DNA from 2 places in the Streptomyces sp. NPDC026062 genome. Region 2 is predicted to be linked to the other one. Evidence: riboswitches for the same ligand, from Rfam matches in the RefSeq annotation. Region 2 holds a riboswitch; the other holds the start of a gene.

Region 1 (14,749 bases), on a different contig from region 2:
CTCGGCTCGCCGGTCCAGTGGGTCTTCGACCGGACCGAGGCCTCCGGTCTGGCCGGCCCCGGCCAGTACCTCGCGGTCTCCCAGTCCGCCGCCGGCGAGGAGATCGATCTGCCCGTCGCCGAGCTCCGCGCTCGCTACCTGCCCGAGCTGGAGCGGCTTCTGCCCGCCGCCCGCGGGGCCGGTATCCGGGACTTCTTCGTCACCCGGGAGCGTACGGCGACTTTCGCGCCCGCCCCCGGCGTCGGCCGGCTGCGACCGGGGGCGCGCACCCGCGCACCCGGTCTCTTCCTGGCCGGCGCATGGACGGCCACCGGCTGGCCCGCCACGATGGAGGGTGCCGTACGCAGCGGTGCCGGTGCCGCGGACGCCGCGCTCCTGGCGCTCGGCCGCCCCCAAGAACATCCGCTGCAGGAGGCGGCATGAGCAGTACCACCGGAACAAGAGGAGAGTCAGTGACCCCGGCGAATCCGGCTTCCGACACCGTGGCGGACACCACGGACGTCACCGCGCTTCTGGAGCGCGGACGGGCCCTTTCCGTGCCGGTGCTCCGGGCCGCCGTTGACCGGCTCGCACCGCCCATGGACACCGTGGCCGCCTACCACTTCGGCTGGATCGACGCCCAGGGCAGGCCTTCCGACGGCGACGGCGGCAAGGCCGTCCGTCCGGCGCTCGCCCTGCTGTCCGCCGAGGCGGCGGGAGCCGCCGCCGAGGCCGGTGTCCCCGGCGCCGTGGCCGTCGAACTCGTGCACAACTTCTCGCTGCTGCACGACGATCTGATGGACGGCGACGAGCAGCGACGCCACCGCGACACGGTGTGGAAGGTGCACGGCCCCGCCCAGGCGATCCTGGTCGGCGACGCGCTGTTCGCACTGGCCAACGAGATCCTGCTGGAACTCGGCACCGTCGAGGCGGGCCGCGCGGCCCGACGGCTGACCACGGCCACCCGCAAGCTGATCGACGGGCAGGCCCAGGACATCTCCTACGAGCACCGCGAACGGGTCACCGTCGAGGAGTGCCTGGAGATGGAGGGCAACAAGACGGGCGCCCTGCTCGCCTGCGCCTGCTCCATCGGCGCGGTGCTCGGCGGCGCCGACGACCGGACCGCCGACGTCCTGGAGGCGTACGGCTACCACCTCGGCCTCGCCTTCCAGGCGGTCGACGACCTGCTGGGGATCTGGGGCGACCCGGACTCCACCGGCAAGCAGACCTGGAGCGATCTGCGCCAGCGCAAGAAGTCCCTGCCGGTCGTCGCCGCGCTCGCCGCGGGCGGACCGGCCTCGGAGCGTCTGGGCGAACTGCTCGCCGCCGACGCGAAGAGCAGCGACTTCGAAAACTTCTCCGAAGAGGAGTTCGCCGCCCGTGCGGCGCTCATCGAGGAGGCGGGCGGCCGGGAGTGGACCGCCCAGGAGGCCCGTCGCCAGCATGCGGTCGCCATCGAGGCGCTGCATGGTGTGGACATGCCTGAATCCGTGCGGGCGCAGCTCACGGCGCTCGCGGACTTCGTCGTCGTACGAAAGAGATGATGACCATCGCCTCCATATGACTCGCAGTCGCCGGCCGGCGCCCGTCACGGGCGCCGGCCGACGGAGACCCCAGCACAGCAGCGGACCAACTGCACGAAGGGGAAGCCATGACAGCGACGACCGACGGAAGCACCGGGGCTGTTGATCCCCGCGCAGCCTCGGCCAGTATTCCGACAACCGAATCGACGATCGCCGCGGACGACGTACTCGCCGCCGCGCGGCGGGCCGCGGAACGCTCTGTGGAGCACCTCCTCGGCAGACAGGACGAGCAGGGCTGGTGGAAGGGCGACCTCGCCACCAACGTCACCATGGACGCCGAGGACCTCCTGCTCCGGCAGTTTCTCGGCATTCAGGATCCCGCCACGGTCCAGGCGGCCAGCCGCTTCATCCGCGGCGAACAGCTCGGCGACGGCACCTGGGCCACCTTCCACGGTGGTCCCGGGGATCTCTCCGCCACCATCGAGGCCTATGTGGCCCTGCGCCTGGCGGGGGATCGGCCGGACGAACCGCACATGGCCCGTGCCGCGGGGTGGGTCAGGGAACAGGGCGGGATCGCGGCGAGCCGCGTGTTCACCCGGATCTGGCTGGCTCTCTTCGGCTGGTGGAAATGGGACGACCTGCCGGAACTCCCGCCCGAGCTGATGTTCTTCCCCAAGTGGGTCCCGCTGAACATCTACGACTTCGGCTGCTGGGCCCGCCAGACCATCGTGCCGCTCACCGTCGTCTCCGCGAAACGGCCGGTGCGACCCGCGCCCTTCGCCCTGGACGAGCTGCACACGGATCCCGGCGAACCGAACCCGCCCCGCCGCCGCGCCCCGGCCACCAGCTGGGACGGCGTCTTCCAGCGCCTAGACAAGGCGCTGCACCTCTACCACCGGGTCGCCCCGCGCAAGCTGCGCAAGGCCGCCATGGACGCGGCCGCGCGCTGGATCATCGAACGCCAGGAGAACGACGGCTGCTGGGGCGGAATCCAGCCACCTGCCGTGTACTCCGTCATCGCCCTGCATCTGCTCGGCTACGACCTCGACCACCCGGTGATGCGGGCGGGACTCGAATCGCTCGACCGGTTCGCGGTCCGGCGCGAGGACGGTGCCCGCATGATCGAGGCCTGTCAGTCCCCGGTCTGGGACACCTGCCTCGCCACCATCGCTCTCGCTGACGCCGGGGTCGCCGCCGATCACCCGGCGCTGGTGAAGGCGGCGGACTGGATGCTCGGCGAGGAGATCGTACGACCGGGTGACTGGTCCGTGCGCAGGCCCCAACTGGCGCCTGGTGGCTGGGCGTTCGAGTTCCACAATGACAACTACCCCGATATCGACGACACCGCGGAGGTGGTTCTCGCGCTGCGCCGGGTCCGTCACCCGGACCAGGCGCGGGTCGAGGCCGCCATCGAGCGCGGAGTGCGCTGGAACGTCGGCATGCAGTCCCGCAACGGTGCCTGGGGAGCCTTCGACGCCGACAACACCAGCGCCTTCCCCAACCGGCTGCCGTTCTGCGACTTCGGCGAGGTCATCGACCCGCCGTCCGCCGACGTCACCGGCCATGTGGTGGAGATGCTCGCCGTCGAGGGCCACTCCGGGCACCCCGCGACCCGCCGGGGGATCGAGTGGCTGCTCGCCGAACAGGACGCGGCCGGCGGCTGGTTCGGCCGCTGGGGCGTCAACTACGTCTACGGGACCGGGTCGGTGGTGCCCGCGCTGGTCGCCGCCGGACTGCCCGCCGCGCACCCCGCCATCCGCCGGGCGGTCGGCTGGCTGGAATCCGTCCAGAACGACGACGGTGGCTGGGGCGAGGACCTGCGCTCGTACAACGAGGACAAGTGGATCGGCCACGGAGCCTCGACGGCGTCCCAGACCGCCTGGGCCCTGCTGGCCCTCCTCGCGGCCGGTCGGCGCGACACCCCGGCCGTCTCGCGCGGCATCGCCTGGCTCGCCGAAACCCAGCAGGCCGACGGCTCCTGGGACGAGCCGTACTTCACCGGTACCGGCTTCCCCTGGGACTTCTCCATCAACTACCACCTCTACCGGCAGGTCTTCCCGCTGACCGCACTCGGACGGTACGTGCACGGCGACCCGTTCGCGGGCCGCACGGCGGTTCGCGAGGGGATCTGATGGGCGATGCCCAGGGGCCGGCCGGCCCCGCCGCTCCGCTGCTCGTCGCCTGTGCCCTGGGCATCGAGCACCTGGCCCTGCGCACGGGCAGGGCCAGGGCGGGAACTGCCCCGGGCCCGGTGACCGTACTCCGTACGGGCATGGGGCCGAAGGCGGCCGAAACCGCCGTGGCGAAAGCGCTCGGCGAGGGCCGGGCGCTCGGCGCCGCGGTCATCGCCTCGGGGTTCTGCGCCGGGCTCGAACCCGGCATGCACCCCGGCGACCTGGTGGTGGCCGACGAGACCCGGACAGCCGGGCGGTCGGACACCTGCACCGGCACGGAACTGCTCGCCGACGCACTCGCCAGGGCCGTACCCGGACGCACCGTCCACACCGGTCCGCTGACCGGCTCCGATCATGTCGTCCGAGGGCATGAGCGGGCCGCGCTGCGGGCCACCGGAGCGATCGCGGTGGACATGGAGTCCGCCGCGACGCTGCGCATCGCTCTGCGGTCCGGGCCACGCCCGGTTGCGGCCGTACGGGTGGTCGTGGACGCTCCGGAGCATGAGCTCGTCCGCATCGGCACGTTCCGCGGTGGAATATCGGCTTTCCGTGTTCTCCGTGCCGTCCTGCCGGCTTTCTATGAATGGCACCGATCTTTGCTGCTCCCCAGGAGGTGAGCTAGATGGCCATGCCGCTCCGTCAGTCCATCAAGGTTGCGACGTACCTCATTGAACAGAAGCTCCGAAAGCGGGATAAGTTCCCGCTGATTGTCGAGCTGGAGCCGTTGTTCGCCTGCAACCTCGCCTGCGAGGGCTGCGGGAAGATCCAGCACCCGGCCGGAGTCCTCAAGCAGCGCATGCCGGTGGCCCAGGCCGTCGGCGCCGTGCTCGAATCGGGCGCCCCGATGGTTTCCATCGCGGGCGGCGAGCCGCTGATGCACCCGCAGATCGACGAAATCGTCCGGCAGCTGGTGGAGAAGCGGAAATACGTCTTCCTCTGCACCAACGCGATGCTGCTGCGGAAGAAGATCGAGAAGTTCACCCCTTCGCCCTATTTCGCATTCGCCGTCCATATCGACGGGCTGCGCGAGCGCCACGACGAATCGGTCGCGAAGGAAGGAGTCTTCGACGAGGCGGTGGCGGCGATCAAGGAGGCCAAGCGGCGCGGCTTCCGGGTCACCACCAACTCCACCTTCTTCAACACCGACACACCGCAGACCATCATCGAGGTCCTCAACTACCTCAATGACGACCTGAAGGTCGACGAGATGATGATCTCGCCCGCCTACGCCTACGAGAAGGCACCCGACCAGGAACACTTCCTGGGTGTCGAACAGACCCGTGAGCTGTTCAAGAAGACCTTCGCGGGCGGCAACCGGGGCAGGTGGCGCCTGAACCACTCGCCGCTCTTCCTGGACTTTCTGGAGGGCAAGGCGGACTTCCCCTGCACGGCATGGGCCATTCCGAACTACTCCCTGTTCGGCTGGCAGCGTCCCTGCTATCTGATGAGCGACGGGTACGTGCCGACGTACCGGCAGCTCATCGAGGAGACCGACTGGGACAAGTACGGCCGGGGCAAGGACCCGCGCTGCGCCAACTGCATGGCGCACTGCGGCTACGAGCCCACCGCCGTACTCGCCACCATGGGGTCGCTGAAGGAATCCCTGCGCGCGGCGCGGGAGACCGTCGGCGGTAACCGGTGACATGACGGCTGCCGGAGAGCCGGCCGGGCCGGCTCTCCGCGCGCTGCCGGCCCGGCCGCCGGCGACGTGCCGCACCTCGCGGCGCGTCCGGGCCGGGCCGGCGGCGGTCGGCGGGACGCGGACCGAGGGTCCGGGCCGTCATCGTGAGCCGATAACAGGACCAGAGAGGGGGCCCGGGCATGACGCTGCTCCAGTCCATCCGGGGGCCGCACGATCTCAAGGCGCTGAACGAACCGCAGCTCGGCGAACTCGCCGAGGACATCAGGAAGTTCCTGGTCCAGGCGGTGGCCAGGACCGGTGGCCACCTGGGCCCCAACCTCGGGGTGGTGGAGCTCTCCATCGCCCTGCACCGGGTCTTCGACTCGCCCGTGGACCGGATCCTGTGGGACACCGGCCATCAGAGCTACGTACACAAGCTCCTCACCGGCCGGCAGGACTTCTCCAAGCTGCGAGGCAAGGGCGGCCTCTCCGGCTATCCCTCGCGTGCCGAGTCCGAGCACGACGTCATCGAGAACTCGCACGCCTCCACCGTGCTCGGCTGGGCCGACGGCCTCGCCAAGGCAGGCGAGGTGCTCGGACGCCCCGGCCATGTGGTGGCGGTCATCGGTGACGGCGCACTCACCGGCGGCATGGCCTGGGAGGCGCTGAACAACATCGCCGCAGCCAAGGACCGCCCCCTGATCATCGTCGTCAACGACAACGAGCGCTCCTACGCCCCGACCATCGGCGGCCTCGCCAACCACCTCGCGACCCTGCGCACCACCGACGGCTACGAGAGCTTCCTCTCCTGGGGCAAGGGCGTCCTGCAGCGGACCCCCGTCATCGGACAGCCGCTGTACGAGTCGCTGCACGGGGCCAAGAAGGGGTTCAAGGACACCTTCGCCCCGCAGGGCATGTTCGAGGACCTCGGAATGAAGTACATCGGCCCGATCGACGGACACGACACCATCGCGGTCGAGTCCGCGCTCCACCGCGCCAAACGCTTCCACGGACCCGTGCTCGTGCACTGCCTCACCGAGAAGGGCCGGGGCTATCCTCCCGCGCTCCGGGACGAGGCCGATCACTTCCACACCGTCGGCGCGATGGATCCGCTGACCTGCGCCCCGCTCGCTCCCGAGGCCGGGCCGTCCTGGACCTCCGTATTCGGGGACGAGATCGCCGGGATCGGCGCGGAGCGTCCGGATGTCGTCGCGATCACGGCGGCGATGCTGCACCCCGTCGGGCTGACCAAGTTCGCCGAGGCGTTCCCCGGCCGCGTCTGGGACGTCGGGATCGCCGAGCAGCACGCGACGGTCTCCGCCGCCGGACTGGCGACCGGCGGACTGCACCCGGTCGTCGCCGTGTACGCGACCTTTCTCAACCGGGCCTTCGATCAGCTGCTGATGGACGTCGCCCTGCACAGGTGCGGCGTCACGTTCGTTCTCGACCGGGCCGGGGTCACCGGACCGGACGGGGCCTCCCACAACGGGATGTGGGACCTCTCCGTCCTCCAGGTCGTGCCGGGACTGCGGATCGCGGCACCGCGCGACGCCGACCGGCTGCGGTCCGAACTGCGTGAGGCGCTCGACGTGGACGACGCACCCACCCTGATCAGGTTCCCGAAGGCGTCGGTGGGGGATCCGGTCCCCGCGATCGGCAGGATCGGCTCCATGGACGTCCTGCACGGTGCGGAGGACGCCGATGTGCTCCTGGTCGCGGTCGGCGTGATGGCGCCCGTCTGTCTGCGGGCCGCGGACCTGCTGACGGGCCGCCGGGTCCGCTGCACCGTGGTCGATCCGCGCTGGGTCAAGCCGGTCGACGCGGAGCTTGCGCCGCTCGCCGCGAAACACCGGCTCGTCGCCGTCGTGGAGGACAACAGCCGGGCCGGAGGTGTCGGTTGGGCGGTGGGGCAGGCTCTGCGGGACGCGGGAGTCGACGTACCGCTGCGGACGTTCGGCATTCCCGACCAGTTCCTCGCCCACGGGAAAAGGGCCGAGGTGCTGGCCGACATCGGACTCACACCCGTCGAGATCGCGGGCCGGATCAGCGCCGCGCTGGACGTCCGCGACGCGGACGAGGGGCCGGAAGCGGGGCCGGACGCTCTGAGCCATGGGGAGAAGGAGAACGGGGCATGACGGACGACGGGCCTAAGGGCTTCGACCTGGCGCGGCTCCTCGCGGAGCGCGGCGCCGAACGCTACGACCTGCACACGAAGTACCTCAACCACCAACTGCCGCGCATGCTGCACACCATCGGCTTCGACAGGGTCTACGAACGGGCCGAGGGCGCGCACTTCTGGGATGCGGAGGGCAACGACTACCTGGACATGCTCGCCGGTTTCGGGGTGATGGGGCTCGGCCGCCACCATCCCGTCGTACGCAAGGCGCTGCATGATGTTCTGGACGCCTCGCTTGCCGATCTGACCCGGTTCGACTGCCAGCCGCTGCCTGGTCTGCTGGCCGAGAAGCTGCTCGCCCACAGCCCGCACCTGGACCGGGTCTTCTTCGGCAACAGTGGCACGGAGGCGGTGGAGACGGCCCTGAAATTCGCCCGGTACGCCACCGGGAAGCCGAGGATCCTGTACTGCTCCCACGCCTTCCACGGGCTCACCACCGGCTCGCTCTCGGTCAACGGCGAGGCCGGCTTCCGGGACGGCTTCGCCCCGCTGTTGCCCGACACCGCCATCGAACTCGGCGACCTCGACGCCCTGCGCCGTGAGCTCAAGCACGGCGACGTGGCCGGACTCGTCGTCGAACCCATCCAGGGCAAGGGGGTGCACGCGTCGCCGCCCGGCTTCCTGCGCGAGGCCCAGGAGCTGCTGCACAAGCACAAGGCCCTGCTCATCGCGGACGAGGTGCAGACCGGCCTGGGCAGGACCGGGGACTTCTACGCCTACCAGCACGAGGAGGGGGTGGAACCCGATCTGGTCTGCGTGGCCAAGGCGCTCTCCGGCGGCTATGTGCCCGTCGGAGCGACGCTCGGCAAGGACTGGATCTTCAAGCGCGTCTATTCCTCGATGGACCGCGTCCTCGTCCACTCCGCGAGCTTCGGCTCCAACGCCCAGGCGATGACGGCCGGACTCGCGGTCCTCGCGGTCATGGAGAGCGAGGAGACGGTGGCGAACGCGCGCCGCACCGGTGATCTGCTGCGCGAACGGCTGGCCGCGCTCCTCGGGCAGTACGAGCTGCTGCACGAGGTGCGCGGGCGCGGGCTGATGATCGGTATCGAGTTCGGCCGGCCGTCCTCGCTGAAGCTGCGCAGCCGCTGGACCATGCTTCAGGCCGCCCGCAAGGGGCTCTTCGCGCAGATGGTGGTCGTACCGCTGCTGCAGAAGCACCGGATCCTGACTCAGGTCTCCGGCGACCACCTGGAAGTGATCAAACTGATCCCGCCCCTGGTGATCGACGAAGCGGACGTGGACCGCTTCGTGGGCGCGTTCACGGCTGTGATGGACGACGCGCACGGTGGCGGTGGACTGATGTGGGACTTCGGGCGGACCCTGGTGAAGCAGGCCGTCGCTAACCGCTGATCAGCGGCGGACCGAGGGCGGCCGCCCAGCGTTTGCCTCGGAGGCAAGAAATTTGCCTCCGAGGAAAGTTCCTGGCCAAATGGAGATATGAATCCTCCAGAGGGAGGGGTGGCCGACGAGCTGCCCGGAGTCGCGCCACGCCTGCGCGAACTGCGCCGCGGCCGTGGTCTCACCCTGGAGACCGCTGCTCAGCGGGCCGGGCTCTCGCCCGCCCATCTGTCCCGGCTCGAAACGGGCCGCCGCCAGCCCTCGCTTCCCATGCTGCTCGGACTTGCCAGGATCTACGGTACGACGGTCTCCGAGCTGCTCGGTGAGATCCCCCCGGAACGTGACGCGATCGTCCGTGGCCGCAGGTTCGAAGGGGCCGAGGCCGACGGCTGGATGTACCAGCAGGCCGGCGGCCCCGGCCGGGCGATGCAGGCCCTGCGTGTCCGGGTCCCGCACGGCGCCCAGGGTGATCTGGTGCGGGTTCATCCCGGCGAGGAGTGGCTCCATGTCCTGGCCGGCCATCTGAGGGTGACCCTCGGCGAGACGGTCCACGACCTCGCACCCGGGGACAGCGCGCACTTCGACTCGCTCACCCCGCACCGGATCGCGGCCCTCGACCGTGACGGCGCGGAGCTGCTCTTCGTCCACACCCTGCTCCAGAGCCCCGCCGCCGAGCTGTGTCTCGGCAGCGGGATCCACCGTCGCTGAGACGCCGTCCCCGCCACCGGCCCCGCCGGTCGCCAGAGAGGACCTGTCATGTCCGATTCCGAGAACTACGACCCGCTCGGCCCGGGCCGCCCCAAGAACTATGACCCGCAGGAGAAGAAGATGCCTCGCGGGCTCGTCATCAGGCTCTTCGCCTATCTGGTGGCCGGGCACATCATCGCGGGCTTCCTCTATCTGCTGTTCGCCGTGGGGATGCACAACCAGTAGCGGCTGTGGCGGTGCACCGCCACAGCCCTTGGCCCTGGCGGTGTATCAGCGGTAAGGGGCGGTGCCGCAGTGTCGGTTGCCGGGGCGGCGCGCCGCCCGGTTCGCTGCGGCGGTGCACCAGTGGAAGCCGTGGGCGCCGCCCGTCGGTCAGACCTCGTCGAGCAGGCGCTCGCGCAGCCGCTCGCGGGTCTCCGGGGTTACCCCGAGACCGTCCGCCAGGTAGCGGTCGGTGCTGCCCCAGGTCTCGTCGATGGTCGCGAAGGCCGCGGCGAGGTAGTCGGGGTGGGCGCCGAAGAGCGGATTGAGCAGCTCCATCACCTCGGGCGACATTCCGGCGGGGGAGGCGTCGCTGCGGTGGACCTTGTAGCGGCGGTGCGCGTCGTTGGACTTGAGGTAGTCGGACTCGATTGCTTCGCGCTCGACGCCGACGGCCAGCAGGGACACCGCGATCGAGAGACCCGCGCGGTCCTTGCCCGCGGCGCAGTGCATCAGGGCGGGCACGCTGTCCTCGGCCAGGGCGTGCAGCACCCGGCTGTGCTCGGCCGTGCGCTCCAGGATGATCTGCCGGTAGGAAGCGATCATGCGGTGGGATCCCTTGCCGTCGGCCAGGATCGACCGCAGCTCGTCCGTGTTGCCGTCGCGCACCATTCGCCAGAATTCCGCGCCGTCCGCCGGGTCGGTGAGCGGGATGCTCACATTGCGGACGCCGGGAAGTTCCACGTCCAGGCCGTCCAGCTTGTGGTCGGCTGCGTTGCGGAAGTCGAACACGGTGTGCAGCCCGAGACCGGCGAGGAACGTGGCGTCCTCGGCCGTGGCGTGTGCCAGGTGACCGCTGCGGTAGAGCCGTCCGTACCGCACCCGGCGGCCGTCCGAGGTGGGCAGCCCGCCCACGTCACGGAAATTGCGGACACCCGCCAGTTCGGGCTCCGTCGACGGGGTCTGCGGCAGCTGCTGCGTCACGGTCACTCCTGGAGGCTCGGTCGCCGACGCGTGTCGCCGGCGGGTCCACGCTCGTGACGATACGACATCGATTCCTCGGATAATCCTCTTGGGTGAGGCCGCATTTCAGGCTCTGGTGCAGGCCCTGGATTTCGGCTCGGCGGCAGGGGCTCGTGGGCCCGGTCCGAAGCTCCCGGTCCCCGCTGCTGGTGCGAAGGGGTGGGGCGATGGGCATGACATGTCCGAATTGGGGTTTTTCGTCAAACTTGCCCCGCTTGTACGGGAGATGGTCGCTCTCTCGTGAGCGGGATCATATCCGTGACGGTGTGTGGCGGTGGCGCGTTGGGGTATTCCGGGAACCGCGCGGAAAGCCAAGATCCATAATCCACGGAGTGTGACCGGAATTCTTCGCCGATTTCCCGAAGCGGAATCGGTGGTGGAGCCGGTGGCTTGTTTCCGCCGTCCCGGCTCGCTTACGTTCACTGCCATCCGGACGGACCGCCTAATCCTGCCGCCGCCCGGAATTCGCACTCACTCACCGCGTGGCAGGAGCGGGGGAACCAGGTAAGCCGCCGACCGGGAATCCGGCCGGCTCGGGGTGAAGTCGCGCCAGCCGCGACCGGACATCTCCAGTCCGAACCCGACAGCTCACCTCGCAGGCGCCGGAGAGGAAAACCTTCATGCCCATATCGGGTAAGCACCGCCGTCCCAAGTCCAGCACCATCGCCCGTGGCGTCGTCGTCGCGAGTGCCGGCGGAGCCGTCATCGCGCTTCCGCTACTCGGCGCCACCGGTGCCAACGCCGCGGAGCAGGCCGCTCCCGCAGCCGCGCAGTCGGCCGCCACGCACGCCACCCCGGCCAACCCGGTCGCGAAGAAGCAGGCCGGCACCACGACCTACTCCGTGGTCTCCGGCGACTACCTGTCGAAGATCGCCGCCCAGCACAAGCTCAAGGGCGGCTGGGAGAAGCTGTACCAGGACAACCGCAAGGTCGTCGGCGACAACCCGAGCCTGATCTTCCCCGGCATGAAGCTGACCCTCGGCGGCAAGGCCTGGGGTCACTCCTCGACCACCTCCACGGGCACCACCACCCCGTCGAAGGCCGCGCCCGAGGCTCCGGCCAAGTCCGAGACGAAGGCCTCCACGGTCTCCGACTCCACCCCCTCGTCCTCCTCCGACGCCTCGTCGTCCGAGGAGACCTCCGCCCCGGCCGCCCGGAGCAACGACTCGGGCTACGTCCACCCGGTCCCGGGCAACCACACCACCGCCTACCGCGCCTCCGGCGCCAGCTGGTCCAGCGGCAGCCACACCGGCATCGACTTCCCCGTCTCCGCCGGTACGAGCGTGAAGGCGATCACCTCCGGCACCGTCGTCACCGCGGGCTGGGGCGGCGCGTACGGCAACGAGGTCGTCATCAAGCACGCCGACGGCCACTACTCGCAGTACGGCCACATGTCCTCGCTCTCCGTCTCGGCGGGTCAGACCGTGACCGCGGGTCAGCAGGTCGGCCTGTCCGGCTCCACGGGCAACGCCACCGGCCCGCACCTCCACTTCGAGGTCCGCACGGGCCCGGCGTACGGCTCGGACATCGACCCCATCGCCTACCTGGCGTCGCACGGGATCAACGTCTGATCCGGACAACACCGGTCCGGTGATCCGGGCCTGAGCAACACATGGAGGGACGGTGCGCGGCGGCGCACCGTCCCTCCGCTTTTGCGTGCGCACGCCCCACCGGGGGGCGTACTTATTCCCCCTTTACCAAAAACTGACCAGGTGGTCTATCTCACCACCCGTCAACCCCATATTACGGTCGCGTAGGTCACATTCGGCGAGGCAGGATATGCCCTTGTGGCAGACGATTCGAACAACATCCAGCAGGGCGTCATCAACCGACAGGACGCCATCGAGTCGTACGCGGCGATTGGCGACAGTTTCACCGAGGGAGTCGGTGACCCCGGCCCGGACGGAACCTTCGTCGGCTGGGCCGACCGGTTCGCGGTACTCCTCGCGGACCAGCTCCCGGACACCGACGCGGCGGACACCGCAGGAGCCGCGCACGGGAATTTCCGGTACGCCAATCTCGCCGTACGAGGACGACTCCTCGACCAGATCGTCGAGGAACAGGTGCCGCGCGCCAGGGAACTCGCCCCCGACCTGGTGAGCTTCTGCGCAGGCGGCAACGACATCATCCGGCCGGGCACCGACCCGGACGACGTGGCCGAGCGCTTCGAGCGCGCGGTCGCCGACCTGACCCGGTCGGTCGGCACCGTCATGGTCACCACCGGCTTCGACACCCGTGACGTTCCCGTGCTGCGCCATCTGCGCGGCAAGATCGCCACCTACACCGCTCATGTGCGGTCCATCGCCGACCGCTACGACTGCCCGGTGCTCGACCTCTGGTCCCTGCGCTCGGTGCAGGACCGGCGGGCCTGGGACGACGACCGGCTGCACCTCTCGCCCGAGGGACACACCCGGGTCGCGCTGCGCGCCGCCCAGGTCCTCGGCCTCGACGTGCCCGCGGACCCGGACCAGCCGTGGCCGCCGCAGGCACAGCGCGGAACGCTCGAAGTGCGGCGCGACGACATCCACTGGGCACGCGAGTACCTGGTGCCGTGGATCGGCAGGCGGTTGCGCGGTGAGTCCTCGGGCGACCACGTCGAGGCCAAACGCCCCGACCTGCTGCCGCTCTGACCATCCGCTGTCCTCAGCCGCCCAAGGATCCTGCCGGGGCGGCGGGGGACAGCGGATCCGCCGGTATGCGCTCCAGCACCCCGCCGGCGAAGACGTCGTACAGCGGCAGTGTCTCCAGGTGCACATAACCGATGTGGCAGTCGCAGACGGCGAGCGGACAGGCCCGGGGCCCGAGCGCCGCGCGGTAGCTGCCGTCGTAGAGATTGCCGAGCTCGGCACGGACGAAGTGACAGCGTCGCACCGTGCCGTCCCCGTCCACCGAGATCACCGACTCACCGGTCCGGCAGGGCAGGCCGGCCGAGCGGTGCGGATGGCGGCTGTACGGGAACAGCGGGTCGATCGCAGTCCACCGGTCCGCCTCCTCGTCCGTGTAGGTGTGTCCCTCGGCGGCGTTGACCCAGAGGTAGACCTCCTCGGGAAGGGCGGCCCGCAGCCGCCGCGCCTCGTCGAGATGGGTGTCGAGCCCGACCACTCCCACGCTGTGGCGGATCCCCAGCGAGGCCAGCTCCGCGCACCGGCCGAGAAACCGCTCGTACGGTGTCTGGCCCGGGTGGTACGTGCACCAGAGCGCGATCTTCTCGCGGCCCGCGGTGCCGGCGGCGGCCAGCCACTGCGTACGGCCGCTGAGGTTCGTCTGGATCGCCACCCTGCGGATGTGCGGCAGCCGTGACAGCTCGACCAGCGCCCGGCGGTACCAGGAGCGCACCAGGCCCTCGCCCCACGGGGTGAACAGCACCGAGATCCGGTCGTCCGTCCGCGCCGCCGCCCACGCGGTGAAGCGCTCCAGCGCGGCCCGGTCCGCCCGCAGCTGTTCCCGGCTGTCGCGCCGCTTGGCGAACGGACAGTACGGGCAGTCGTAGTCGCACGACGCGAGCGGACCCCGGTAGAGAATCGTCAGATCCATGCGGGGCTCACTTCAGCTCGTACGCGGCCATCGCGGCCCGTACGGCGGGGGAGAAGAGCTCGGGGCCCAGGGCGTCCGAGTGGGCGAGTCCCTCGGGTGTCAGCCGCAGCAGGCCGTCGGCAGCCGCGTCGCGGTCGAGCCAGCCCCGCCCGTCGAACCGGGCGAGCTCGCCGGGGAAGTCCTGGCCGGGTTCCGTACCGAAGCGTTCGCGGTACTCGGACACGCGCAGTCCCTCGGCCTGGAGGACGGACTGCAGAAGATGGCGGCGGCGTGCCTCGTCGCCGTCGGTGAACCGGCCCACCTCGGCGCGCGAGAAGTCCTCGGCCGCCGTGTAACCGTCGATGATCGCCCGTATCTCGCGCGTCTCCACCGCGTAGTCGAAGGAGTAGTGCAGCCGCGACGTGTAGGAACGGGCACCGCAGCCCAGGCCGATCATGCCGTCGGTCTGGCAGGCGTAGTCGTCGGGGCC
Region 2 (14,749 bases):
CGTGGGAGTGCGCTACGAGGGCGCGACCGCCGTTTTCACCCATGAACTGGAGAAACCGGCCGCGCCTCGACCTCACCGACCCCGTTCTCGCGTGAGCGGGCTCAGCGCAGTGCCTCGGGCAGTGCCTCCCGGTGGATGATGCCCAGGCGCTGAGTGGCCCGGGTCAGCGCCACGTACAGGTCACTGGTCCCGAACAGGGCGGGCTCCACGACCAGTACATGGTCGAATTCGAGCCCCTTGGCCTGCCGGGGGTCGAGCAGGACCACCGGATGGGTCAGATCGGGCTCGGCGCCGGCCGTGACGCCCTCCAGCGGAGCACTGATCTCCTCGTGGAGCGCCCGGGGCGCGATCACCGCGAGTCGTCCCTCCTCGGGCGTCAGCTCCAGGACCGCGCGGGCCACGGTGCCCGCCAGGTCGTCCCCGGCCTCCCTCAGCCACGGCGTCTCGCCGGTCGACCGCACCGAGGCGGGCGGCTCGAAGGAGGGGTCGTGGGCGCGCAGCACTCCGGCGGCCAGCTCCATGATCTCGGCGGGCGTACGGTAGTTGACCTTGAGCGAGACATGCTCGAAGCGGTCACCGACATACGGGTCAAGGATCCTCTCCCATGAGCCGACGCCGGCCTCCTCCGAGGTCTGCGCGGGGTCGCCGACCAGGGTCATCGAACGGGTCGGCGAGCGGCGCATGAGCAGCCGCCACGCCATCGGCGACAGCTCCTGCGCCTCGTCGACGATGATGTGCCCGAACGCCCAGGTGCGGTCGGCGGCGGCGCGCTCGGCCGCGCTGCGGTGATCGGCCTCTTCCTGCCGCTCGGCCATCCGCTCGGCGTCGATGATGTCGTGGGCGGCCAGGACCTCGGACTCCTCGTCCTCGAACTCGAACGACTCCGAACCCCTCGACAGCTCCAGGACGCCCTGCGCGTACGCGATCCGCTCCTGGCGCTCGGCCTCCGCGGCCGCCCGCTCGGCACTGTCGTCGACGCCCAGCAGCTCCGCCGCCTCGTCGAGCAGCGGCACATCGGCAGGGGTCCACCGTCCCTCGCCGGGCGCGCGCCGGATCGCCTCGGCGTCCGCCTCCGGTACGTGGACGGGATCGGCCAGGTAGTCGCCGAGGAATCCCTCCGGAGTGAGCGGCGGCCACAGCTCGTCGACGGCGCCGTGCACCGCCCTGCTGACGGCGACGCCCTTGCCGAGCTGCGCGATGTCGTCGGGGCCGAGGAGGTTGGGACCGCCGTACGGATCGGCCCCGATGCGCTCCGTGAGCTGTGCGGTGAGGGCGTCGATGATCCGGAACGCGAAGTGCGGGCGGGCGAGGTTGTGCGGCAACAGGGTGTCGCGAGCCGCCTGCCGTGCCTCGTAGGCGATCTCCCAGTCGAGGATCAGGTCCCCGTCGTCGTGCCGGATGACCAGCGGGGCACCGGGCTCGGGCAGCACCTGCCGGTCCCGCACGGCCAGGGCGAGTGCCTCGGCCATCGGCGTACCGCCCTTGACCGCGGCGGCACGGGGAGTGTCGGTCCCGTCGGCGTGGACCCCGGGATAGAGCTCGGCCTGCGTGGCGAGCAGCACTCCGGTCTCGCCGAGCGCCGGCAGTACTTCGCCGATGTAGCTGAGGAAGGCCGGGTTGGGGCCCACGATCAGGACGGCACGCTTGGCGAGCAGCTCACGGTGCTCGTACAGGAGGAAGGCCGCCCGGTGCAGTGCCACCGCCGTCTTTCCGGTACCGGGCCCGCCCTCGACGACGAGTACACCGCGGTGCGGGGCGCGGATGATGCGGTCCTGCTCCGCCTGGATGGTCCGCACGATGTCGCCCATGCGGCCGGTGCGTGCCGAGTTCACGGCCGCGAGCAGTACGGTGTCGCCGCTCGGGTCCTCGAATCCGGTGCGCTGCCGGTCACCGACGTCGAGGATCTCGTCGTGCAGCTCGGTGACGGAACGGCCCTCGGTGGTGATATGTCTGCGCCGGCGCAGACCCATGGGCGTGTGACCGGTGGCGAGGTAGAAGGGGCGGGCGACCGGCGCACGCCAGTCGATCAACAGGGGCGTGTGCGCGGTGTCGTCCTCGCGGATTCCGATGCGGCCGATATGGTGCGCGGTGCCGTCGGAGAGATCGATGCGACCGAAACACAGTGAGCCGTCCACCGCATTCAGGGCGGCCAGCAGACCCGAGCGTTCGGCGACGAGAACATCGCGTTCGAGACGGGCCTGCAACCCGTTGCCGACCGGCGTCAGAGCGTCCTCCACATGCTGAGCGGCGATCCCGCGCAGCGCGTCGACACGGCCGTACAGCCGGTCGATGAATTCCTGCTCCTTTTGCAGTTCATCGATTTCCCGAGTTGACAACATTGCTCCCTGACGGATATGGTGCTTCTTAGTGGCCCCCCTTGAGGGGCCTTTTCTGTGAGTGCACAGAAAGAATCAATATACCCGGGAAAGCCTCCACTCCACAATTGTGGAACGGAGGCTTTCTTGCGCTGTCCGTCAAGAGTTGGGCCACTGGAATCCTGGCTTTCCCTCAACCGCTGCGAGCCCTCTGTCCCGGGTCCTCCGCGTCGGGGCGCCCGTGCTGCCCCGGGCGGCGAACCGGTGTCCGTTCGGGGGCCGGGTCCGCCCGCCGCCCCGGTCGTGCCCGCGTGAGCGCGTCCGGCTGTGCGAGGTCACCGGGGCCCTTGATGTGCCGGCGCGGCGGCTCACCCCCGAGATGGTGAGCCGCCTGTGACCGTGAAGCAGGTCGAGTGCTCAAGCTTGTACGTAAGGATTTGACTAGTCATATTCTTGAGTACGATGGGTTGCGGCCGGTGTCACCGGTCCCGACGGGCGCGAGAGGGAGGGGCTGCTTCGATGGCCTTGCGACATGCCGTGCTGGCGGCGCTGCTGGACGGTGAGTACAGCGGATACCAACTGGCGAAGGCGTTCGACATCGGCGTGGCGAACTTCTGGCACGCCCTGCCCCAGCAGCTGTACACCGAGCTGGCCAGGTTGGAGAAGGAAGGGCTGGTCGTGGGCCGGCAGGTGGTTCAGGAGACCAGGCCCAACAAGCGGCTCTTCCGCGTCACCGACGCCGGGCGGGAAGAGCTGGAGAAGTTCGCCGCGACACCGTCGAAACCTTCGTTCATACGCGACGATCTCCTCGTCAAGGTCCAGTCCGCCGACCGCATCGGCACCGCGCGGGTGATCGAACAGCTCGAAGACCGCGTGTCCGCCGCCGAAGCGAAGATCGGGCTTCTCGACAAGCTGCTGCGGCAGATGCGCGGAGACGCCGACGAAGACGCGTTCCTCCGCCACGGTGACCGTATCGGTCCTTACCTGACGTGCCTGCGCGGAGTCGCGTTCGAACAGGGCCACCGGGACTGGTGCCTGCGGATCGCGGCCGTGCTGCGGGAGAGGCAGTCGACCCATGCCGAACGGTGAGTACCTGCGGTACGTCGCGCTGGGCGACAGCCAGACCGAAGGGGTCGGCGACGGGGACGACACCGTCGGCCTGCGCGGCTGGGCCGACCGGCTCGCCGAGCAGCTCACAGCTGTCAACCCCGGTGTCCAGTACGCCAATCTGGCCGTCCGCGGACGTATCGCCGGCCAGGTCCGCGCCGAACAGCTGGAACCCGCACTGGACATGCGCCCCGACCTGGCCACCGTCGTCGCAGGGGTCAACGACCTGCTCCGGCCGAGGTTCGACGTCGTCGCGGTGGCCGGGCAGCTGGAGGAGATGTTCGCCGCGCTCACGGCCGCCGGGGCGCAGGTGGCGACCGTGACCGTTCCCGACGTGGCAGAGATCGCGCCCATCGCCCGGCCGGTCAGGTCCCGGGTCCTGGAACTCAACACCCACATCCGCGCCGCGGCCGCCCGCCACGGGGTCGCGGTCGCCGAAACAGCCCTGCACCCTGTCGCCACCGATCCACGGCTGTGGAGCACGGACCGGCTGCACGCCAGCCCCCTCGGTCACGCGCGGATCGCCGCTGCCGTCGCCCAGGCCATCGGCCTCCCCGGCAGCGACGACGCCTGGACACACCCCCTTCCGCCCCACGCGCGCCCCAGGGGGCTGGAGGCCGCAGGCGCCGAACTGCGCTGGGCCGCCGGGTTCCTGGGCCCATGGCTGGGACGCCGCCTGCGCGGCCGGTCGTCCGGCGACGGCCGTACCGCCAAGCGTCCGCAGCTTCTGCCGCTGGGCGCCGGTCCACGCTGATCCGGGGCGCGCAAGGGCTGTCCCGCCGCCTGACGGGCAGGAGCCGTACGTCCGCCGGGCCGCGTGACCGAGGTGGCCGCAGGAGCCGGGCACCCTCAGCAGGCGTCGGGCGGGTCCTGTTCGTCCGGGAGCTCGAACAGCCGCTGTGCCCGGCGCTCGTTCCTTTGCCGGAGACCGGTGACCCACGCGGGGGCGTCCTCACGGGCGAGACAGGGACAGACGGAGCGGTGCGCGATGCGGCACCGGGCACCGGGCAGCGGTTCGGCGTCCCACAGGTTCATGGCCCTGCCGTCCGGGGTGAGGTGCCAGCGCCGGCGCGGCGGGACCGTATGGGCGGCCACGAGGACGTGCGGTTCCAGGAGGACCCAGTGGCCGTCGTAGTGGGTCGCGCGGCGGTCCTGGGCGAGGCCGCAGTGCGGGCAGTAGGGCGGGGCGGGCGGAGGCGGGGCGGTGGCGCCTTCGAGAGCCGCCTGCGTCGCGTCGTCGGGTCGGTCCGGACCGGTGGCGGAATTCTCGATGTCCCCCATACTCCACAGGGTCCATACGTGCCGTTGGGTCCGGTAGGCCGCGATTCGGCCGTCCCGGGCCGGAAGAACCCGCTCTGTGCGCCGCCACGCACCGTACGGAGAACGGACCGGAGCCGGCGGCACCGGTCCGGCCGTCCTGTCCCGAGTACGTGAGCCACCGGCGTTGTCAGTGGTCGCGCGTAGGTTCAGTGGTGTTCCGCCGATGTGGCGCGGACACCCCCTCGGTGCATAGGAGATGGTGCGTTGTCGGACTGGGAGAGGTCGAGCACGGCGCGGGTGACAGCCCCCGCGCGACCACGCAAACTGGCCAAGGTCCCGTTCGTCGAGCTGGCCGACGGGCGCCTGCAGGGCGTCGTGTCGAGCGGTTCGGACATCGGGCGGGTCTACGTCTCGTCGGTCGCCGCCGGCGCGTACGCGTTCGCCTGCAGTACCAACAACAACAGGCCCTGCGGCGGCGCGCGGGGTTCGTTCTGCAATCACATCAAGGCTCTGATCAACGAGGCGGTGCTCCAGTACGGCGCCGCGCGTGTGGCCGGCTACCTCAAGGTGGAGACCGAGGACGAGGAGCCGAGCGCGCAGAACATCACAGCCCGCATGAGCGGGACCTGGCCCTCGCAGGGGGACACCGAGGAAGCCGCCCCCGTCTTCAGCCGCTTCCTGCGCCATCTGGCCTACCTCGAACTCGGGCCGAGCACCTCGCCGTTGCCGGAGATGCAGTGGTTCCCGCCGACCAGGACGGTGGCGTGATGCGTACCGATCCGCTCCTCGAAACCGTTCCGGGGCTCGACGAGGCCTTGACGGCCGTCGACCTCTTCGACCAGGCCCTCACCGAGGGTCTGCTGCGCCCCCGGCCCGACCGGGCTGCCGGACTGGCCGAGTTCGCCCACGCCGTCGCGGGGACGCCACTGGCCACACGAGTCGCCGAGGCGGCCGGGAGGACCGCGGACGGATCCGCGGACGAGGACGACTTCGTCGCCCTCGCAGCCGCCCGCACCGCGCTGCTCGGCTCCGTCCACGACGCGCTGATGAGCCGCGTCGAGGAAGCCACCGGCAGACCGGGCGGCGGGGCCGCCGTACCCGCACCCGAGGACCGGACCCCGGTGAATCTGCTTGCCGCCGCTCGCTCCTGGCTCGCCGATCTGGCGCGCGCGGGCTGGCACGGAATGGACCACGACATCGTCGCGGGGGCGGCGCCCGTGGTCTCCGCGATGCTCCCGGACCCCGCGCTGCGACGGCTCGCGATGCTGCTGGACGGATTCCTGGCCGAACTCGCGGCGTCCTGCCCGGGTGGGCACACGGAACGGGTGCCGGCGCGCCGCTGGGCCGACCTGTGGTCACGCGCGCTGTTGCTGACGCTGCCCGGTGCGGCGGAGGCGTCCGTGACGGACACGGTCACCGGACGGCTCCTGCCCCTCGGCGTCGACCTGCACGAACACCCCACCGCCGCGCAGGCCCAGGTCCACGCGGTGTTCGAGCCCGCCGACGGCAGCGCACCCCGTCTGGTGCGGGCCGCCGTCGCGGCGCCCAAGCCCGACACGGTGGTCGGAGCGGGCCTCTGGCAGCTGCTCCGGCCGCACATGTCCCTTCTGACAGCTGCCGGTGAAGGCCGCTCGATGGATCTCGACGCCATGCCGGTCACCGCTGAGGGCGATCTGATCTGGAGCGACGCGCACGCACGCCGGGGAGAGCCCGCCGACGCCTTCGTCTCGGCCCGGGTCGCCCTGCCCGCTGCCACCGCCGCGGTGACGGCACCGCTGGACCGCCATCCGGCACGCATCGCCGTGCCGGTGTTCCTTGAGGGATACACCGTGCAACAGGGCGAGGGCGCACTGACGTTCACCGTGGCCGGCCATCCACTGGAGGTCGACACCGACCGCATCCCGGCCGCCGGGCCGCTCACGCCGGAGGCCGTCGCCGGATCCGGCGCGTGTATCGCCCTGCTCCGCTGGGATGCCGGCGCCTACCGCCTCCAGCCCCTGGCCGTCGAGACGACCGTGCGGAAGAAGACCGTCGCGCTGCACGCCGGTGGCTGGGCCGGCGGCACCACGGACAAGTCCGGCGCCAAGGCCGAGAAGGCGGCCACCGACGCCGTGACCGTACTCAGGGAGCGCGCGGGAAGGCTGTTGCGGAAATGACGGAGTACATGACGGACCAGCCGGACCCGCCCGCCCTGCCCGCCCCGGCTGGGACAGGGCCCGCCGCGCCCGCGCCGACGCCGGACCCGGCCGTGTCGCCGCGCGCCCCCGAGGCCGATCCGCACGAGAACCGCCGTCAGGTCCTGTACTGGCGCCTCCTCGCCCGGCTCTTCGACCCCGAGGAGCAGCCCGCGCTGGAGTCGGCGAGCCTTGCCGTCGTCGAGGACCTCCGGTTGCCGTCCGCGCTGCTCGACCCGCAGACCTCGGTCGACTCGGTCGTGCAGCGCCACCCCGAACTGGCCGACGAGTTCGACGGCCTGATGACCCCCGGGACGGACGACGACGGCGCACGGGACCGGGCGGCGGAGGTGCGGAGGGCGGCGCTGGTGTCGAAGGTGCTCCTCAACGTCTTCTCCTCCGGCTCCGGCACGGTCACCGCCGGACAACTGGCGCGCTGGCAGTCCGATGCGGGCTGGCTGGAGCGTGCGCTCGGCTGCGCCCCCGGCGATCTGCGCGGCGGCCGCAGCGGGAGAGCGGGCTCCGCAGGCGTTCCGAGTCCCGGCCTCGCCCAGCTGATTCCCGCGATCGGGCCGGAGCTCGGCGCCCTCGAAGCCGACCTCGTCCGGCGGATGCACCTGCGCGAGGTGCTGGCCGACCCCGCCCTCGCGGCGCGGCTCAACCCCAGCATGTCGCTCATCGAGCAACTGCTCCAGGACAAGGACAACCTCTCGGGTATCGCCCTGGCCAATGCCAAGGCCCTGATACGCCGCTTCGTCGACGAGGTCGCCGAAGTACTGCGCACCCAGGTCGAGAAGTCGACGGTGGGAGCCGTGGACCGTTCCGTCCCGCCCAAGCGGGTGTTCCGCAATCTCGACCTCGACCGCACGATCTGGAAGAACCTCACCAACTGGAGCCCGGAGGAGGAGCGGTTGTACGTGGACCGCCTCTACTACCGGCACACCGCACGCAAGACGACACCCCAGCGGCTGATCGTCGTCGTGGACCAATCGGGCTCGATGGTCGACTCCATGGTGAACTGCACCATCCTGGCGTCGGTCTTCGCGGGACTGCCGAAGGTGGACGTCCACCTGATCGCGTACGACACCCAGGCGCTCGACCTCACCCCCTGGGTGCACGACCCCTTCGAGACCCTGCTGCGCACCAAGCTCGGCGGCGGCAACGACGGTCCCGTGGCGATGGCGATGGCCCGTCCGAAGATCACCGACCCCGCGGACACCGTGATGGTGTGGATCTCCGACTTCTACGAGTTCGACCGCTCCCAGCCGCTCTTCGAGGGCATCGAGGCCGTCCACCGTTCCGGAGTGAAGTTCATCCCCGTCGGCTCGGTCACCAGCTCCGGCCGCCAGGAGGTCAATCCCTGGTTCCGCGAGCGCTTCAAAGCCCTCGGCACGCCGGTCATCTCCGGCCACATCCGCAAGCTCGTCCACGAGCTCAAGACGTTCCTCGCCTAAGGGCTGTCCCGGCAACCGGGGGCATCACACGTCAGTACTACACGCCCAGCCGCGGCGTTGCCGCGGTCCGGTCACCCCCCATGGCTCCGCGGACAAAGGGACCCCTTCGCGGCACAGCCGCACGCACCCGGAACCGCTCCTTCTTCCACCCACCAATGACCAGAACTCCTGGAAAGGGCCTCTCATGTCCGACCTGTTGCGCGCCCCCGCCGAGATCAAGTACGCCGAGGAACTGGCGTGGCTCGAGTCCGTCGACGACAACCCCAAGCCCTTCTCCTGGCGTCTCTCGCCGAAGATGGTCCGGCTGTTCATCCTGGGCTCCGAACGTGCCGACGGCCTCGACCGTGAGATCACACAGAAGTGGTACGGCGACCGGGGTTTCGTCGAGCGTTCCATCGTCACCCTGGCCTCCGACCGAGGCCTGCTGCTCATCGGCGATCCCGGCACCGGCAAGAGCTGGCTGGCCGAGCTGCTGTCCGCCGCGATCTGCCGCAACTCCACGCTGGTCGTCCAGGGCACGGCAGGCACGACCGAGGATCACATCAAGTACTCCTGGAACGTCTCCATGGTCATCGCCAAGGGACAGTCGCGGGAGTCCATGATCCCCTCACCGATCATGACGGCGATGGAGACCGGCGCGATCGGCCGCTTCGAGGAGCTGACCCGCTCCACCAGTGACGTCCAGGACGCGCTGATCTCGATCCTGTCCGAGAAGTACATCTCCGTTCCCGAGCTGGACAGCGACAGCATTGTCTTCGCCCAGCCCGGATTCTCGGTCATCGCCACCGCCAACAGCCGTGACCGGGGTGTCAACGACCTGTCGTCCGCGCTCAAGCGCCGTTTCAACTTCGTCCGCATCCCGGTGGTGACGAACAAGAAGAGCGAGGCGGAGATCGTCCGCTTCCGTACGGAGGAACTGCTGCGCCGGCACAGCATCGAGCTCGACGTGCCTCCGACACTCCTCGACGTGCTGCTGCAGAGCTTCGCCGACCTGCGGGCCTCGGCGGCCGCGGCCGGCAGCGACGACGAGAAACTGGAGTCCGCCCTGTCCACCGCCGAGCAGATCGGCGTACTGGAGGACGCGATCCTGCACGGCAACTTCTTCGGCGAACGCGATCTGACCGCCCGCACACTGGCATCCTCACTCGTCGGTTCCCTGGCCCGGCGCGATCCCGAGGATCTGGCCATCCTCAACAAGTACCTGCACGGTGTCGTCGAGCCCCGCAGCAAGGAAGAGGGCGGAGCCTGGCCCGAGTTCCTGGAGGGCGGCCGCGAGACGATCGCCACCCTGTCGTGACCGGCACGCACGAGCGGAGCTTCGAAGAGCTGCGCACCCAGTTGAGGGAGGCCGCCGCGACGTTCGCCGACGGACCCGACGCCCTGGAGTCCATCCTTCTCGGCATCGTCGACGACGTGGACCGTGCCGTGCGGGAGCCCCTGGAGATATTTCCCGTCTGCCATCATTCACCCGCCTCGGCGATCGCGATGGCGCGCCGGCTGCGGGAGAAGCGGCCGAAGGTGATCTACCTGGAGTTGTGCGAGGACATGGCTCCGCTCCTGGCCGAGCTGCGCAACTGCAGGCTTCCCGTGGCGGTCCAGGCGTTCGCGACCGAGATCGACGGGTTCCCGGCCGAATGGGCCCCGTTGTCGGTGGTCGCCCCGATCACCGAGGCCTCGGCCGAGTACCAGGCGATCGCCTACGCACTCGATACACCGGGCGTCGAACTGGTCCTCGTGGACCGTTCGTCGGACCATGTCCACCAATGGGACGCCCGGGCGGAACACCCCGACGACGGCCCGGAGCCGTCCGGTTCCGACACACCGCCCGCCGAGGAGGAGACCGCACTGCACGGCGACGCGGTCGGTGTGGGCATCGGTGACCTGCGGCCCCGCTTCGCCGAGCTGGAGGAGCACCTGCTGCGGCACGGCAAGGTGCGGCACTGGTCGGAGTGGTGGCACCAGTACGTGGAACTGCCGCTGGGTGAGGGCGACCACGACACCTACCGCCAGGTCATGCTTCTGATCGGCAGCCTCTTCCGCCACCTCGCTCCGGGCGACCCGCACCGGGTACGCGTGGACGAGGACCGCGAACGCCACATGTGGACGCGGATCCGCACCCACCTGGCCGCGAGCGGCACCGACCCCGCCGACGGTCTCTACGTCTGCGGTGCCTTCCACGCGGCCAGCCGCGTAGCGGAGTTCGGCGTCCACGGCAGCGACACCTTCGAGATCGCCCCGCGCACCGCCACCAAGTGGCAGCACGGACTGATCCCGTCCAGCCACGCGGCGATCGAGGCACAGTTCGGTCTGGTCGCCGGCTCGGTTTCGATCGCCGCGACTCTCTGGGCGAAGAACCTGCGGCGCACCCGCGTGGAGCCGTTCCGTCTGACCGGGCAGGCGGGCGGGAAGAAGCCGAGGGCCAGGAAGACCGTGCCCGCGCCGGTTTCGGGACCGGCGGCCGACCCCTCCGACAAGCTGTCCGGCTTCCTCCGGAAGCCGCCCGTCCTCGACCGGCTCGACGAGGCCGAACTGCTCGGCTGGTGCGTCGAGATCGTGCGCGCCGCCCGCCGCAACGGCTATCTCGCCTCCACCGCCGACGCCATCGCGGTGTTCGAGACGTCGATCCTGCTGGCCGGCATGCGCGACCGGGCCAGGCCGACGCCGTACGACTTCCAGGACGCGGCCGTCACCTGCATCGAGAAGGACACCGTGCCGGGGCGGCGCGATGTGCGCCGTCTGGTGGAGATCATGATGGGGGGCGACCGGGTCGGCCAGGTCGGCTACGACTCCCTCCCGCCGCTGGCCCGCGATGTGCACGACCGGCTCGCGTCTCTGGATCTCCGACTGGAGCAGCGCGGTGTGCGCAGGGCGCTCCTGGACATCGCCGCCCGGCCGGAGCTGGAGCGGTGTTCCGACGTCCTGTGGATACTGCGCCGGCTGATGCCACCGGGCGCCGCGAGGCCGATCATGGGCGAGCGGAGTCTGGGGGAGCGGTCGATCCAGGAGTCGTGGGACCTGGCGCTGGGCACCCACCAGCGGGCCCTCATCGAGCTCGGTTACGAGGGCGTCAGCATCGAACAGGTCCTGGAGCAGCGGCTGCGCCGCTCGGCCTACGCTCCGCAGGCCACCGCTGCGAGCGTGCTGGAAGCCGTCGAGGACGCGACGCTGTACCTGCGCAGCAGCCGCCTGGCCGACGAGCTGGGCACCCGCGCGCTGGAGGTGCTGGGAGCCGAACGCAACGTCGACGGGGCACCGGAGGTACTGCGCCGGGTGCGGCGGCTGCTGGCCTACTACCGCACCAGTGAGCCGGTCCTGCCGCCCTGGATCGAGTCCTTCGTCAAGGCCGGGTACGCGCACTACTGCACCCTGCTGCCCATGTCGTTCACCGACGACGACGCCACGGTCCGCCACGTCGCGGCGATGCTCGGCTTCCTCTTCAGCATGGAGAACCTGGCCCTGTCGCTCGGCTGTGACCGCGCCCAGCTCCAGCTGGCCCTGGCCCAGTCGCACCCCCAGGAGCCGTCGAGGACCGCGCTCCTGTGGGCGGCGCAGGTGCGGCTCGGGCAGCTCTCCCGTGCGGAGCTGCGGTCGCGGTGTGACGAACTGCTGGACAACCCCCTCGTGGTGCCCGCGTACCCGCGCTACCTCAGCGGCCTGGTCCACGCGCTGGAACCCGTACCGGGGCTCACGGACTTCGTGGTGGAGGCGGTGTCGCAGGCGTTCGGACGGTTGCCTGACCCGGTGCTCCTGCCCTGGCTGCCGACTCTGGTCACCACCTTGCGCGCGGGCGGTGCCGACCTGGCCCCCCTGCTCATCCGCGAGGCCGGACGGACCTTTCCGGGCCGTCTCGGGGCGCTCGACACATGGATACCGCCGTGGCGGGTGCAGCCGGAGGCGCCGGCGGCCGGCCGCCGGGAGGCCGCCCGCGGCTGCACGCTGCTCGCCGCGCACCCCGGGACCTGCGACGCGGTGGCGGCGCTGCTGGGCTGGGAAGGGACGTGGGAGGGCCCCGATTCCGGTGGGTCGGGCGTGGCCCTGGCGGACAGGTACCCGGACACCGCGGTGGCGCTGGAGGCGCTGCTGGCCGGCTGAGGTCAGGGGAGCGGCCTACGGATTCAGTAGGGGCCCGGCCCACCGCGTCACGCGGTGGGCCGGGCCCCTACGGGGTGCTGAGGCGCCGGCCTGCGCCGCACGGGCCGCGAGCCCCCAGCTGTCCTGTTTGTGCGACATGCCGGGAAGGTGTGACAGGTTCGCGAAAGCGGCTTGCCTGTGGCTCATGATCCCCGAAGGCGTGGCAAATCGCCCTTTTCGGTCACAGTGGTCGGCATCACGTTTTCGCCCCCCGACGCGGATCCGCGGACCTCGGTTCCCTGTCGCGCCAAGAAAGTTGCCCCGCCCCGGTGTGACCGGCGTCGCACATTTCCTTTTATTGATCTTGCGAATCAATTGTGATCACCAATTCCGGGCTTGTTTCGCCCTGCCTTTCTCGCTTACGGTCACCGTCAATCCGGATGGAACGCCGAATCCTGCCGCCGTCCGGTAACCCGACCACTTCACGTGCGGCAGGAGCGGGGGACCCAGGTTTGCCGCCGTTCCGGAATCCGGAACGGCTAGGGGTGAAGTCGCCATGTGCGGCCGGACATCTCCAGTCCGAACCCGACAGCTCACCTCGCAGGCGGCGGAGAGGAAAAGCGCCATGCCCTTCAAGGGTCAGCACAGCCGTTTCAAGTCCACCACCCTGACCCGCGGTTTCATCGCCGTGAGCGCGGGCGGAGCCGTTCTGGCGCTCCCCCTGATCGCTGCCGGGTCGGCTTCCGCCGCACCCGCCCAGGCGGTCGTCGCGAAAAAGGCCGCAGCCTCGACTTCCGTGTCGGTCAGGGAAATTGCCGCACAGGGGGCCAAGTCCTCCAGCTATTCCGTGGTCTCCGGTGATTCCCTTTCCAAGATCGCCCGGGGGTATTCCCTCAGCGGCGGGTGGGAGCGGCTGTACCAGGACAACCGGAGCGTGGTGGGCGACAACCCCGACCTCATTCACCCGGGCCTGAAGCTGACCATCGGCGCCAAGTCCTCGACTGCCGCCCCCAAGGCTGCGGCCAAGAGCGAATTCAAGGCGGACAACTCCTCCGCCGAGGCCTCGCAGCAGTCGGCCGACCGCGCCGAGAGCACCGACCGCGCCGACCGTTCGGAGCGGACGGCGGAGCCCGTCGCCATGGAGACCGTTGCGAGCGCCTCCACGCAGGCCGCGACGACGTACACCAACGACCTCGACGGCTGGATCAAGGAGTCGCTCGCCGTCATGGCCGAGAACGGTATCCCCGGCAGCTACGACGGCATCTACCGCAACGTCATCCGCGAGTCCTCGGGCAACCCGCAGATCGTCAACAACTGGGACTCGAACGCCGCCGCCGGCACCCCGTCCAAGGGTCTCCTCCAGGTCATCCAGCCCACGTTCGACGCCTACCACGTGCCCGGCACCTCGCTGGACATCCTGGACCCGGTCGCCAACATCACCGCAGCGTGCAACTACGCCGCAGCCACGTACGGCTCGATCGACAACGTCTTCGGGGCCTACTGAGCCACCCGAGGTCCCTCTCCCGCGCGGAGCGGTGACCAGGTGAAAGGGGCAGGAGGGAGCTGAAACGCTCCCTCCTGCCCCTTTTCCACGTGATCCGGCTCATGGGCCGTGACGTACGGATACCGCGCACCGCTCCCCGCGGGCGCCGGGCCGGACCCCGTACGGCCTCCGCCACAGCCCGGTCAGGCCGGCCGGTGAGTGGCGCCGGGCCCGGCCCGGCCCGCTCCGAACCCGGTGCGCGATGGCACTATGAACCTTTCATCCCGCGCGCTACCCTCCGCCGCATGATTTCCACGGTGGTCTGGGGTACCGGCAATGTCGGCCGCGCGGCCATCCGCGCCGTAGAGGCCCATCCGGCCCTGAAACTCGCGCACGTCATCGTCCACGACCCCGCCAAGGCAGGCCGGGACGCGGGCCGCCTGGCCGGCCTGGACCGCGATCTGGGCGTCGCCGCGACCGGCGACATCGACGCGGTACTGGCCACCGGCCCCCGAGCCGTCGTGTACGCGGCCTCCGGTGACATCCGCCCCGACGAGGCCCTGGCCGACATCACCAGGGCGGTGGCCGGCGGCGCGGTCGTCGTCACGCCGGCCCTCTACGCCCTCTACGACCAGCGCGGTGCCCCGCCCGAACTCCGCGAACCCCTGCTCGCCGCCGTCGCCGGCGGCGGCGGCTCGCTCTTCGTCTCCGGAGTCGATCCCGGCTGGGGCAACGACGTGCTGCCCCTGCTCATCAGCGGACTCGGCAGCACGGTCGACGCGATCCGCTGCCAGGAGATCTTCGACTACTCCACCTACGATCAGCCGGCCGCGGTCCGCGACCTGATCGGCATGGGACATCCCATGGAGTACGAGCCGCTCATGC

The links. A riboswitch is a leader RNA that binds a small molecule or an ion and turns the genes downstream of it on or off. The one in region 2 is predicted to bind cyclic di-AMP.
Region 1: another riboswitch for cyclic di-AMP. It lies ahead of ACZ4LX_RS00180 (M23 family metallopeptidase); the one in region 2 lies ahead of ACZ4LX_RS14135 (transglycosylase SLT domain-containing protein).

The regions. Positions count from the first base shown of each region.
Region 1 is NZ_JBVHOQ010000001.1:30,891-45,639, reverse strand. It holds gene hpnE (hydroxysqualene dehydroxylase HpnE) at 1-423, shown strand, start outside; gene ACZ4LX_RS00225 (polyprenyl synthetase family protein) at 420-1,523, shown strand; gene shc (squalene--hopene cyclase) at 1,631-3,634, shown strand; gene ACZ4LX_RS00215 (phosphorylase family protein) at 3,634-4,293, shown strand; gene hpnH (adenosyl-hopene transferase HpnH) at 4,299-5,318, shown strand; gene dxs (1-deoxy-D-xylulose-5-phosphate synthase) at 5,498-7,432, shown strand; gene ACZ4LX_RS00200 (aspartate aminotransferase family protein) at 7,429-8,826, shown strand; gene ACZ4LX_RS00195 (helix-turn-helix domain-containing protein) at 8,914-9,522, shown strand; gene ACZ4LX_RS00190 (DUF6126 family protein) at 9,571-9,747, shown strand; gene ACZ4LX_RS00185 (tyrosine-protein phosphatase) at 9,895-10,707, opposite strand; cyclic di-AMP (ydaO/yuaA leader) riboswitch at 11,209-11,363, shown strand; gene ACZ4LX_RS00180 (M23 family metallopeptidase) at 11,367-12,317, shown strand; gene ACZ4LX_RS00175 (SGNH/GDSL hydrolase family protein) at 12,534-13,376, shown strand; gene ACZ4LX_RS00170 (STM4011 family radical SAM protein) at 13,390-14,280, opposite strand; gene ACZ4LX_RS00165 (STM4012 family radical SAM protein) at 14,288-14,749, opposite strand, start outside.
Region 2 is NZ_JBVHOQ010000012.1:186,653-201,401, forward strand. It holds gene ACZ4LX_RS14085 (hypothetical protein) at 1-139, shown strand, start outside; gene ACZ4LX_RS14090 (HelD family protein) at 102-2,312, opposite strand; gene ACZ4LX_RS14095 (PadR family transcriptional regulator) at 2,835-3,404, shown strand; gene ACZ4LX_RS14100 (SGNH/GDSL hydrolase family protein) at 3,391-4,176, shown strand; gene ACZ4LX_RS14105 (DUF6083 domain-containing protein) at 4,272-4,703, opposite strand; gene ACZ4LX_RS14110 (hypothetical protein) at 4,947-5,450, shown strand; gene ACZ4LX_RS14115 (hypothetical protein) at 5,450-6,838, shown strand; gene ACZ4LX_RS14120 (VWA domain-containing protein) at 6,835-8,310, shown strand; gene ACZ4LX_RS14125 (ATP-binding protein) at 8,495-9,607, shown strand; gene ACZ4LX_RS14130 (DUF5682 family protein) at 9,604-12,402, shown strand; cyclic di-AMP (ydaO/yuaA leader) riboswitch at 12,818-13,003, shown strand; gene ACZ4LX_RS14135 (transglycosylase SLT domain-containing protein) at 13,007-13,885, shown strand; gene ACZ4LX_RS14140 (NAD(P)H-dependent amine dehydrogenase family protein) at 14,170-14,749, shown strand, end outside.